3 regions of the Bariatricus sp. SGI.019 genome follow, and region 3 is predicted to be linked to each of the others. Evidence: riboswitches for the same ligand, from Rfam matches in the RefSeq annotation. Region 3 holds a riboswitch; each other region holds the start of a gene.
The links. A riboswitch is a leader RNA that binds a small molecule or an ion and turns the genes downstream of it on or off. The one in region 3 is predicted to bind cobalamin.
Positions count from the first base shown of each region.

Region 1 (3,263 bases), on a different contig from region 3:
TGCCGTCTACCTTGAATTACTATCAGGACAATGCAGAAGATATGATGTTTGCAAAGTACCAATATGTATTGAAATCCTGTGAAGATGAGGAAGGGAAAATGATTCATACAGATAATCAGGACGTAGAGGAATTCTGTATGAAAGCATTAAAGAAGACAGGGGATGAATTGGATGAAGAAGTGTCCATTTATGGCATTCGGGATAACAGCAGATATATCCAGATTGAAAACTTATCAGAACTTGAAGAAAATGAAGTGTACCTTTCACGACCATTCAGTGAGAAGTATAACCTGAAGGTGGGAGATATCATTAAGCTGGATGAAAAATATGAACATAAGCAGTATCAGTTTAAAGTATCAGGAATTTATGAAAAATGTCAGAGTATTGCAGTTTTCCTTCCGATTGAAAAATATCGTTCTTTATTTGAACTGGGCAAGGAGGAGTTCACCGGATATATCTCAGACACAGAGATTACCGATATCGAAGAAGATAAAATCGCGACAGTTATTACGAAAGAGGATATTACGAAAATGTGCGACCAGTTAGATCATTCTATGGGAGCCTATATGCAGTATTTTCAGATTCTGTGTATCCTGTTATCTGCAGTGCTGATTTATCTATTGACAAAGCTTATTATCGAAAAGAACGAAACGGCAATCTCCATGGCGAAGATTCTTGGTTATGAAAACCGTGAGATCGCAAGCCTATATTTGCTATCTACAACAATGGTAGTGGTTGTGGCGGATACCATAAGTGTAATATTAGGTTCTACGGTAATGAAACAGGCATGGAAAATCATTATGTTTAAATATAATGGATGGTTTGCCTTTACGATAGAGCCAATGGGCTATGTGAAGATGTTTTCCTTCGTTCTTCTTGGATACCTGATAGTAATAATACTGGATTTCAGAAGAATCCGAAAGATTCCGATGGAAGAGGCATTAAAAAATGTGGAGTAGTCAATAACCATAGATATTAAAAAACAATTTCAGAGACTTTACATTTTTATTCGGGTGTGATAAGGTATGTTCGATAGGTTCAGACAATCATGGATTGTCTGATGAAAAGGGAAACAGGTGCAAATCCTGTACGAACTCGTCACTGTAAGCGAGGAGTGCAAGGCCAGATAAGTCACTGAGCAATTGGGAAGGCGGCCTTGGATGTGGATCCGTAAGTCAGGAGACCTGCCTATTGAAAAACGGAGTGGGATATGCCCACAGATCACGAGTAACTGGTCGCAACCGATTATAATGGAGATATTACATTTCTGGCAGTGTCTGTATCTGCCGGAAGTGTTGTTTGATTATGTCAGTATTACGTCCTTTTACCATTTTATGGAAAAAGGACGTTTTTTGGCTTTAAGTCATTATACCCTCATAAGTACTGCCGTTATATCCTTTTGTCGGAAATGGACCAGAAATAAGAAGGAGGAACAAGATGAAGAAAAGAGTAGTAGCAATCTTGCTGGCAGTTTCCATGGTAAGTGCTCTGGTAATGACCGGATGTTCTAGCAGCAGTGAGGAGACATCCGAAACGGCGGAGGAAACTGAAGAAGTAGAGACAGATGCTGATCAGGAAGCGGCAGATGAAGTAGCTGCATTGATTGATGCCATCTATGTGCAGGAGAGAACAGATGAAACGGATGAACAGTGCAAGGAAGCCAAAGAGGCATGGGACGCACTGACAGATGAGCAGAAGGAATTGGTAGAAGGGGAAAATGCAGATCCGGATTACTTTGGAAGAGATACAGGCGATGCATCCAAAGATGATCCTCGTAATCAGGATGATATTGGTGAAAATGAGATCCTCGTAGTCAGCTTTGGAACCTCTTTTAATGACAGTCGTGTGGCTGATATTAAGGGAATCGAAGATGCACTTCAGGAAGCATATCCTGACTGGTCGGTAAGAAGAGCATTTACGGCACAGATCATTATTAACCATATTCAGGCGAGAGATGAGGAATGTATTGATAATATGGATCAGGCATTGGAACGTGCAGTTTCTAATGGAGTGAAAAATCTGGTGGTACAGCCGACGCATCTGATGCATGGCGCAGAATACGATGAGCTGATGGAATCTGTAGAAGCTTACCAGGATCAGTTTGAATCTGTAAAAGTTGCAGAGCCTTTGCTTGGAGAAGTCGGAGAAGATGCAACGGTTATCAATGCTGATAAAGAAGCGGTTGCTGAAGCGATTACTTCTGAGGCAGTGGAAACAGCAGGATATGACAGCCTGGATGCTGCAAAAGAAGATGGCGCTGCATTTGTATTTTTGGGACACGGTACCTCTCATACTGCAAAAGTATCTTATAGCCAGATGCAGACACAGATGAATGACCTCGGATATGACAATGTATTTATCGGAACGGTAGAAGGCGAACCGGAAGAAACGGCATGTGAAGCTGTTATAGATGCAGTTGCCCAGGCAGGATATAAGAAAGTAATCCTTCGTCCTTTGATGGTTGTTGCAGGAGACCACGCTAATAATGATATGGCAGGAGACGATGATGACTCCTGGAAGAGCATGTTTAATGCTTCCGGAGAATTTGACAGCGTAGATACACAGATTGCAGGTCTCGGAGAGATTGAAGCGATTCAGAATCTTTATGTAGCACATGCTAAAGCAGTAATTGGCGAGTAGGAGTTATGAAAATGAAGAAAAGGGTAATCGCAGTTCTTGGAATACTTTTGCTTTCATCTGCGCTTGTATTTGGATGTTCTGGAAAGAATGATACTCAGGATACGGATGCAAAAGAACAGGTAGAAGAAACAGACCAAAAAGAGGATGTAGATACAGAGAGCAGCAGTGAAGCAGATGCTGGAATAGAGGATGGTACTTATTCCGCAGATTTTAATACAGACAGCGGAATGTTTCATGCCAATGAAGCCTGTGAAGGAAAAGGTACTTTGACGGTAAAAGATGGAAAAATGACAATACATGTTTCTCTGGTATCAAAGAATATACTGAATCTCTATCCTGGGCTTGCTGAAGATGCTCAGAAAGATGGGGCAGAACTTCTGGAGCCTACGGAAGATACTGTGACGTATAGTGATGGCACGACAGAAGAAGTGTATGGATTCGATATTCCAGTCCCGGCATTGGATGAAGAATTTGATCTTGCGTTAGTAGGAACAAAAGGAACTTGGTATGATCACAAAGTCAGTGTTTCCAATCCAGAACCGGTTGAAGGTGAGTAAAACGAAAAATGACTTTGAAGCAGTTAAATATTGGACGATCTGGAACTTTATCCTTATCCGTCTTTT
Region 1 covers NZ_JBNPOQ010000032.1:7,469-10,731, forward strand. The annotation lists gene ACQRD1_RS13955 (ABC transporter permease) at 1-959, shown strand, start outside; cobalamin riboswitch at 1,018-1,206, shown strand; gene ACQRD1_RS13960 (sirohydrochlorin cobaltochelatase) at 1,438-2,640, shown strand; gene ACQRD1_RS13965 (hypothetical protein) at 2,652-3,197, shown strand.
Region 1: it holds a riboswitch for cobalamin, as region 3 does, so the genes downstream of both, ACQRD1_RS13960 (sirohydrochlorin cobaltochelatase) here and ACQRD1_RS00195 (CobW family GTP-binding protein) in region 3, are expected to answer to the same signal.

Region 2 (3,263 bases), on a different contig from region 3:
AGATTATGGAGAATCATCCAACTGCTTCTGCGAAGATAGCAGGAAGTGCAAAGTATCCACATCTCAGAGGTAGAGTGGATTTTTATGATACGTTTGGAGGAACGGTGCTGGTTGCATCTATTTATGGGATTACAGATATCAATGGAAAAAGCAGTCAACAGTTTCATGGATTTCATATTCATGAAGGTGGCAGCTGTTCTGGAGCAGATCAGGAGCCCTTTGCAAATGTTGATGGGCATTACCAGTCAGTAAAATCACAGCATCCTGAGCATGCAGGGGATTTGCCGCCTCTGCTAAGTAATAATGGGATTGCGTGGATGTGTGTATATACAGATCGGTTTTATCCTGAGGATGTCATTGGAAAAACGGTAATTATCCATGCGTTGCCGGATGATTTTCATACACAGCCATCTGGTGCTTCTGGAGAAATGATTGCCTGTGGCGAGATTCAGGCACGAGAGAGCGAGATACGGTAAAAATATGGAAATTAAATGGAAATAATATGATTGACATATGGAGTGATAAAAGATATAATTATGAAAACAAATGAAAGAGAGGAACCAAAATGACAGTACAGGAAATGAAAGAGAGAAAGAAACTCTTAGGTTATACGAACGAAATGATTTCAGAACTATCGGGTGTTCCTCTTGGCACAGTGCAGAAAATTTTTGCGGGTGTAACTGCCTCACCACGATATGATACATTGTTGGCTTTAGAGAAAGTGCTGAAAAAAGAAGATAACAAGATGGCTGAATCTGTAAGGGATTATTCGGTGAAAAGACCGGGGGAATATACTGTGCAAGATTATTATGCATTGCCGAAAGAAAGACGTGTGGAGTTAATGAATGGAGTCATCTATGATATGGCGGCACCGTCGAATTTGCATCAATTATTATGTACAGAGATATGGCAGCCAATCAAAGATTATATAAAAAAAGAAGGTGGGCAGTGTATTCCGTTTGTTGCGCCGGCAGATGTTCAGCTCGACTGTGATGATAAGACGATGGTTCAGCCAGACGTGTTTGTAGTGTGTGATCGGAGGAAATTAATTAAGCATTGTACTTATGGGGCACCGGATTTCATTGTGGAAATTCTCTCTGAATCAGGAAGAAAGAAAGATATGATTATAAAGTGTGAAAAATATGCCAGTGCAGGAGTCAGAGAATACTGGATTGTAGATCCGGTACAGAAAAAAGTATTAGTATATGACTTTGAACATGATGAATTTCCAGTAATCTATGGATTTGATGACAAAGTTCCAGTGAGGATTTTTGAAGGGAAATGTATCATAAATTTTGCTGAAATCTATGAATATATAAGTTTTTTATATGAATAAAAAGGGAATAGAAACAGGAAGCAGAAAAGAATTTGACATGCCTGACATAAACCGATAGAATATAGATATTGAGACTGGTTTCACTTTGTGGATGAAAAGGGAATGCGGTGCGAATCCGCAGCAGCTCACTCTACTGTAAGAAATGACGAAACCTGCGGACCACTGTTGTGAGAATGACAACGGGAAGGGCGGGGATTAGGTTTTAGTTTTAAGTCAGGATACCTGCCAGTAATCAGAGTAAAGTCTTACGGTGAGGGCAGGATGATACATAAGAATGGAAAAGTTCTGATTGTATGGAGGGATTGTCGCAAGGCGTCACCTCCTTTTTCTTTCATATGAAAAAGATATATTCATGAATGTAGAAAAAGATGTGACAGGAGAGAAAGAATGGCACAGAAAAAACTTGCCTGGGGTTATACTACGGGAACGTGCGCACAGGCGGCGACGAAAGCCGCGCTGAAGATGCTATTTGCAAAAGAGCAGATAGATCAGGTAGAAGTGGAACTTCCCAAGGGAAAGAAACTTCAGTTGAAGATTCATGATATCAGGATAGAATACCGGGATGAGAATCAAAAGGAGATACAGAGCATATCTTGTGCAGTCCAAAAAGATAGTGGAGATGATCCTGATATCACGAACGGAATCATGGTGTACAGTAAAGTGGAAAAAACAAATACAGGACAGTACATTCTTGATGGAGGTCAGGGAATCGGGAGAGTTACGAAACCAGGTCTGGATCAACCAGTTGGGAATGCGGCGATCAATCGCGTTCCGCGTAAGATGATCTTGCAAGAAGTGGAGGATGCCTGTGAGGAGGTTGGTTATCTTGGGGGCATATATGTTGAGATATCCATACCGGAAGGAAAACGTCTTGCAGCAAAGACTTTTAATCCGAGACTGGGAATTGAGGGTGGTCTGTCGATTCTGGGAACCAGCGGATTGGTAGAACCGATGAGTGAGCAGGCATTGTTGGATACTATTTGCCTGGATATAAGAGTGAAAATAGCGGCAGGAAAAGAATATCTGATTGCGGCACCGGGGAATTATGGCCTGGATTTTCTGAGACAAGCCTATGGGATTGAAGAGCAGGAAGTGGTTAAATGCAGTAATTATATTGGACAGACTATAGATATGGCAATTGATCAGGGAAGTAAAGGTATTCTGCTGGTAGGGCATATCGGAAAACTCATTAAAGTTGCCGGAGGGATTATGAATACCCATTCAAGATGGGCGGACTGTCGGATGGAGATTCTTGCAGCGGCAGCGTTAAAAGCAGGAGTTTCGAGGGAAAAGACCTGTGAATTCCTGGATTGTATGACAACAGATGATGCATTGGACAGATGCACAGTTTCTGAGCGAGAAAGGATTATGGGGCAGATAATGGAGCGAATGGAGCAGTATTTGAATTACCGGGCAGCAGGTGAGCTTCAGATTGGTGCGATCACATTTTCCAATATATATGGTATTCTTGGAAAGACCAGCCAGGCAGAACATCTGATAGAAAAATATAAAGTTAGGGTCAAAAGCGTATGACCTAGCATCATATAGTAATAAAGACACAAGGAGAATGAAGATGGCAGGAATCTTATATGGAGTTGGCGTAGGCCCCGGAGATCCGGAGCTTTTAACAGTAAAAGCATTGCGAGTTATTCGAGAATGTGATGTGATTGCGGTTCCGGGCAGGAATCCGATGGAAACGGTTGCTTATCAGATTGTCAGGGAAGCGTATCCAGAGATTGAACAAAAAGAGCTGTTGGGGATTTATATGCCTATGACAAAAGATGAGCAGACTTTACAAAAGAATCATGAGGAAGGTGCGAAAGTTTTGAGTCGTTGCCTGGATAAAGGAAAGAAAGTGGCATTTTTAACATTAGGAGATCCTGCAGTGTATTCTACTTATATTTATCTGCATAAAGAGATTCAAAAA
Region 2 covers NZ_JBNPOQ010000002.1:152,953-156,215, reverse strand. The annotation lists gene ACQRD1_RS02070 (superoxide dismutase family protein) at 1-476, shown strand, start outside; gene ACQRD1_RS02065 (Uma2 family endonuclease) at 566-1,336, shown strand; cobalamin riboswitch at 1,395-1,580, shown strand; gene cbiD (cobalt-precorrin-5B (C(1))-methyltransferase CbiD) at 1,724-2,869, shown strand; gene cobI (precorrin-2 C(20)-methyltransferase) at 2,910-3,263, shown strand, end outside.
Region 2: it holds a riboswitch for cobalamin, as region 3 does, so the genes downstream of both, cbiD (cobalt-precorrin-5B (C(1))-methyltransferase CbiD) here and ACQRD1_RS00195 (CobW family GTP-binding protein) in region 3, are expected to answer to the same signal.

Region 3 (3,263 bases):
TATTAATTGGACTATTGAAAATGTTTTCGGTGGAAGATACGGTTAAGACGGTTATTGTATTGGCGACTGCCTGCCCAGTGGGAGTGACAGGAAGCCTGTTCGCACTTCGTTACGGAAAAGATGCCATATATGCATCAGAATTATTTGCAATGTCGACGATTATATCAATTGTAACAGTGCCGCTTATGATGCTGTTTTGTGGCGCGTAGGGAGGAATAAAAATGGAATTGATCAAATTAGAAATGACCCCAAAGGAACGTACAATTGCTTATGCACAAGGAGAGGAAGTAGATAGAATCCCGACCTCTCTTAGCGCAAGTGAGACTGTGCCGCCCTTATATGGAATTCCTATTAGTAAATATTATTTTTCGGCAGATTTGATGGTAGAGGTAGAGAGCCGTCTGGCGGAAGATTTCCATGCAGATAATATGGGAATTGGATTAGGACTAAGAACACTGGTAGAGGCATTAGGGACGAAACTAGAGTATCCAAAGCAAAATGTGTCTTATATTTTAGAACCGGCATTAAAAAGCTTTTCAGATGTGGAGAACATGGAGTTGGTGAATGTGGAAAAAGACGGAAGATTCCCCATTATTATTGAAGCGTTTGAACGGCTACAGGAAAGATTCGGATCAGAACGGGTTCTTGGCAGCGGTCTTGCAGGTCCACTTACAACAGCTGCCAGTCTGATTGGAACAGAAACGTTCTTAAAAGCAACAGTGAAAAATAAAGAAGGTGCACATCGACTTCTTCAATATAGCACAGATTGTATTGTGAAGTGCTGCAGAGATATGAATCAGAAACTGGGAATTAAGTTTATGTTATCAGAGCCAATGGCTTCTCGGGATCTTTTAAGTAAAAGACAGTTTAATGAATTCTTTGTGCCTTATCTGAAACAGGCTGTTAAAAGATTGAACGAATTTCAGGGAGCAACGTCTATTCATATTTGTGGACATACAAAAGACCGGTGGCAGGAAGTGGTTGATGCCGGTGTTTCAGGATTCTGGGTAGATAATTGTGAGAGCTTGAAAGAATTGAAAGAGGGTTATGGCAACAGAATTGCTATCAGCGGTAATCTAATGCCGGTAGACGTACTGAGAAATGGGACGGTTAAAGATATTGAAGAACATGTAAAAAAATGTATTGCAGATGCAGGCGATAATCCTTGTGGATATAATCTGTGCCCTGGATGTACAACCCCGGTAGGAACGCCGAAAGAGAATATGATTGCATTCATGAATGCGGCAGCAATCTACGGAAGAGGGGCGAAAAAAGGCTGTATGCCAAAAGGAATGATAGAAATATAATTCATAGGAATTGTCTATAAAACTATTGGAATTATCAATTGGGATGAAAAGATATTTTATGCTACCATATGAGTAGTAACATATATAGTGATGCATAGGCATTGAAAAGGAAATCTGGTGAGAGTCCAGAACAGCCCGCTCTACTGTATGACAGACGATAACCTGAATACCACTCTGGGATAGAGGAAGGCAGGATTAGAGGGAGAAGTTAAGTCAGGAGACCTGCTATATATGAACGAGCTTATCGGTGGGGAGAAAGCGGTGTGTTTACGCTGCTTTTTCTGCACCGTTTTTTTCTGCTATAAAGCATGTCTTAGGGGTGAGTGAATGGAAGTACAGATTGTATCAGGTTTTTTGGGAGCTGGAAAGACAACTTTTTTAAATAAATATCTACCACTTCTGAAGGGAAAAACGGTAGTCATAGAGAATGAGTTTGGGGATGTGGGACTTGATGGAGAATTGATTCAGGAGGATCTTCCGGTTAAAGAATTGTATGCAGGATGTATCTGCTGCAGTCTGGCGCTGGATTTCCAAAAAGGGATTAAAGAACTTGCAGAGCAGTTCCATCCGGATCGGATTGTTATTGAACCTTCTGGTGTGGGAAGACTTACAGATGTTGTAAAGGCCTGTGGCCGGGCAAAAGAAAAGGAAGGAATAGATCTTAGAATTACCAAATTGATTGTAATATTAGATATTACGGAGTTTGAAGATTATATAGATGGTTTCGGTGCGTTTTACCTGGATCAGATTCAAAATGCAGGACTTATATTATTGAGTAATCTGGAACAGGTGTCAAAAGAGGAAAAGAATCGATTGATTTCGGAGATAAGAGAGGTAAATCCCGATGCTGTTATATATGAAGATGACTGGCGTAAGATGGAAGGCGCAGCATTGTTAGAGCTTTTGGATATGACAGAAGATTATGAAAATAATCCGGAAGATGATATGGAAGAGATCATGATGTCGCCGGCTTTCGCAGATAAGATATTTTCCAGTATGTCAATAGAAAATGCCAGAGAAATGACTGCTCATGAATTAGAGAAGGCGTTGTATGGATTAAAGGATAAAAAATATGGAAAAGTCCTGCGTGCCAAAGGAATTGTAAAAGCAGGGGGTGGAAGAGTGTTGCATTTTGATTTTACACCATCCATTGTGGAAGTGGCAGATATCTCGGATACCGTCAAAGGGACGAAAGTGGATGAGATTATTATTATAGGATGTAATTTGAATGAAACAGCGATTTGGGAGCTGTTTTCTATATAATGCAAGGAGGAAAGCAAGATGCAGGCAAAGGAAGAGTTGTTGCAGAAATTATCAGACTGTGTGTTTGATATGGAGGATGAGGAAGTTGTAGATGTGGTCAAAGAGTATATTGAATGTGGTTATGACCCACAGGAAGGTATGCTGGAAGGCCTGGTTGATGGAATGAAGAGAGCCAGTGCCATGTATGAAGAAGGAGAATACTTTGTGCCGGAACTGATTGTATGTTCTGATGCAATGTATGCTGGAATCGAAGAGTTCCAAAAATATCTGCCAGACACAGAAGACACTAGTATTGGTAAAGTGTTAATCGGTGTTGTAGAAGGAGATACTCATGATATTGGAAAGAATCTGGTAAGAATCATGATGGAGACTGGAGGATTCGATGTTCATGATCTGGGACGAGATGTGCCTTTGGATGCATTCGTGGACTATATCAGAGACAATGATGTAGATATCTTGTGCATGTCTTCGTTAATGACTACGACAATGCCGGGCATGGCTACAGTCATTGAGAAGTTAAAAGAAGCAGGACTTCGTGATAAGGTCAAGATTATGGTCGGTGGAGCACCGGTATCTCCGGCGTTCGCAGAACGCATTGGTGCAGACGGATATACCAGAAGTGCAATTGAAGCAGTTGAATTTGCAAAGAAATTAGTTGGGGCAGCATAGGAGGATATAATATTATGATGGGAA
Region 3 covers NZ_JBNPOQ010000001.1:37,025-40,287, reverse strand. The annotation lists gene ACQRD1_RS00205 (AEC family transporter) at 1-209, shown strand, start outside; gene ACQRD1_RS00200 (uroporphyrinogen decarboxylase family protein) at 222-1,307, shown strand; cobalamin riboswitch at 1,376-1,551, shown strand; gene ACQRD1_RS00195 (CobW family GTP-binding protein) at 1,635-2,570, shown strand; gene ACQRD1_RS00190 (corrinoid protein) at 2,589-3,239, shown strand; gene ACQRD1_RS00185 (uroporphyrinogen decarboxylase family protein) at 3,254-3,263, shown strand, end outside.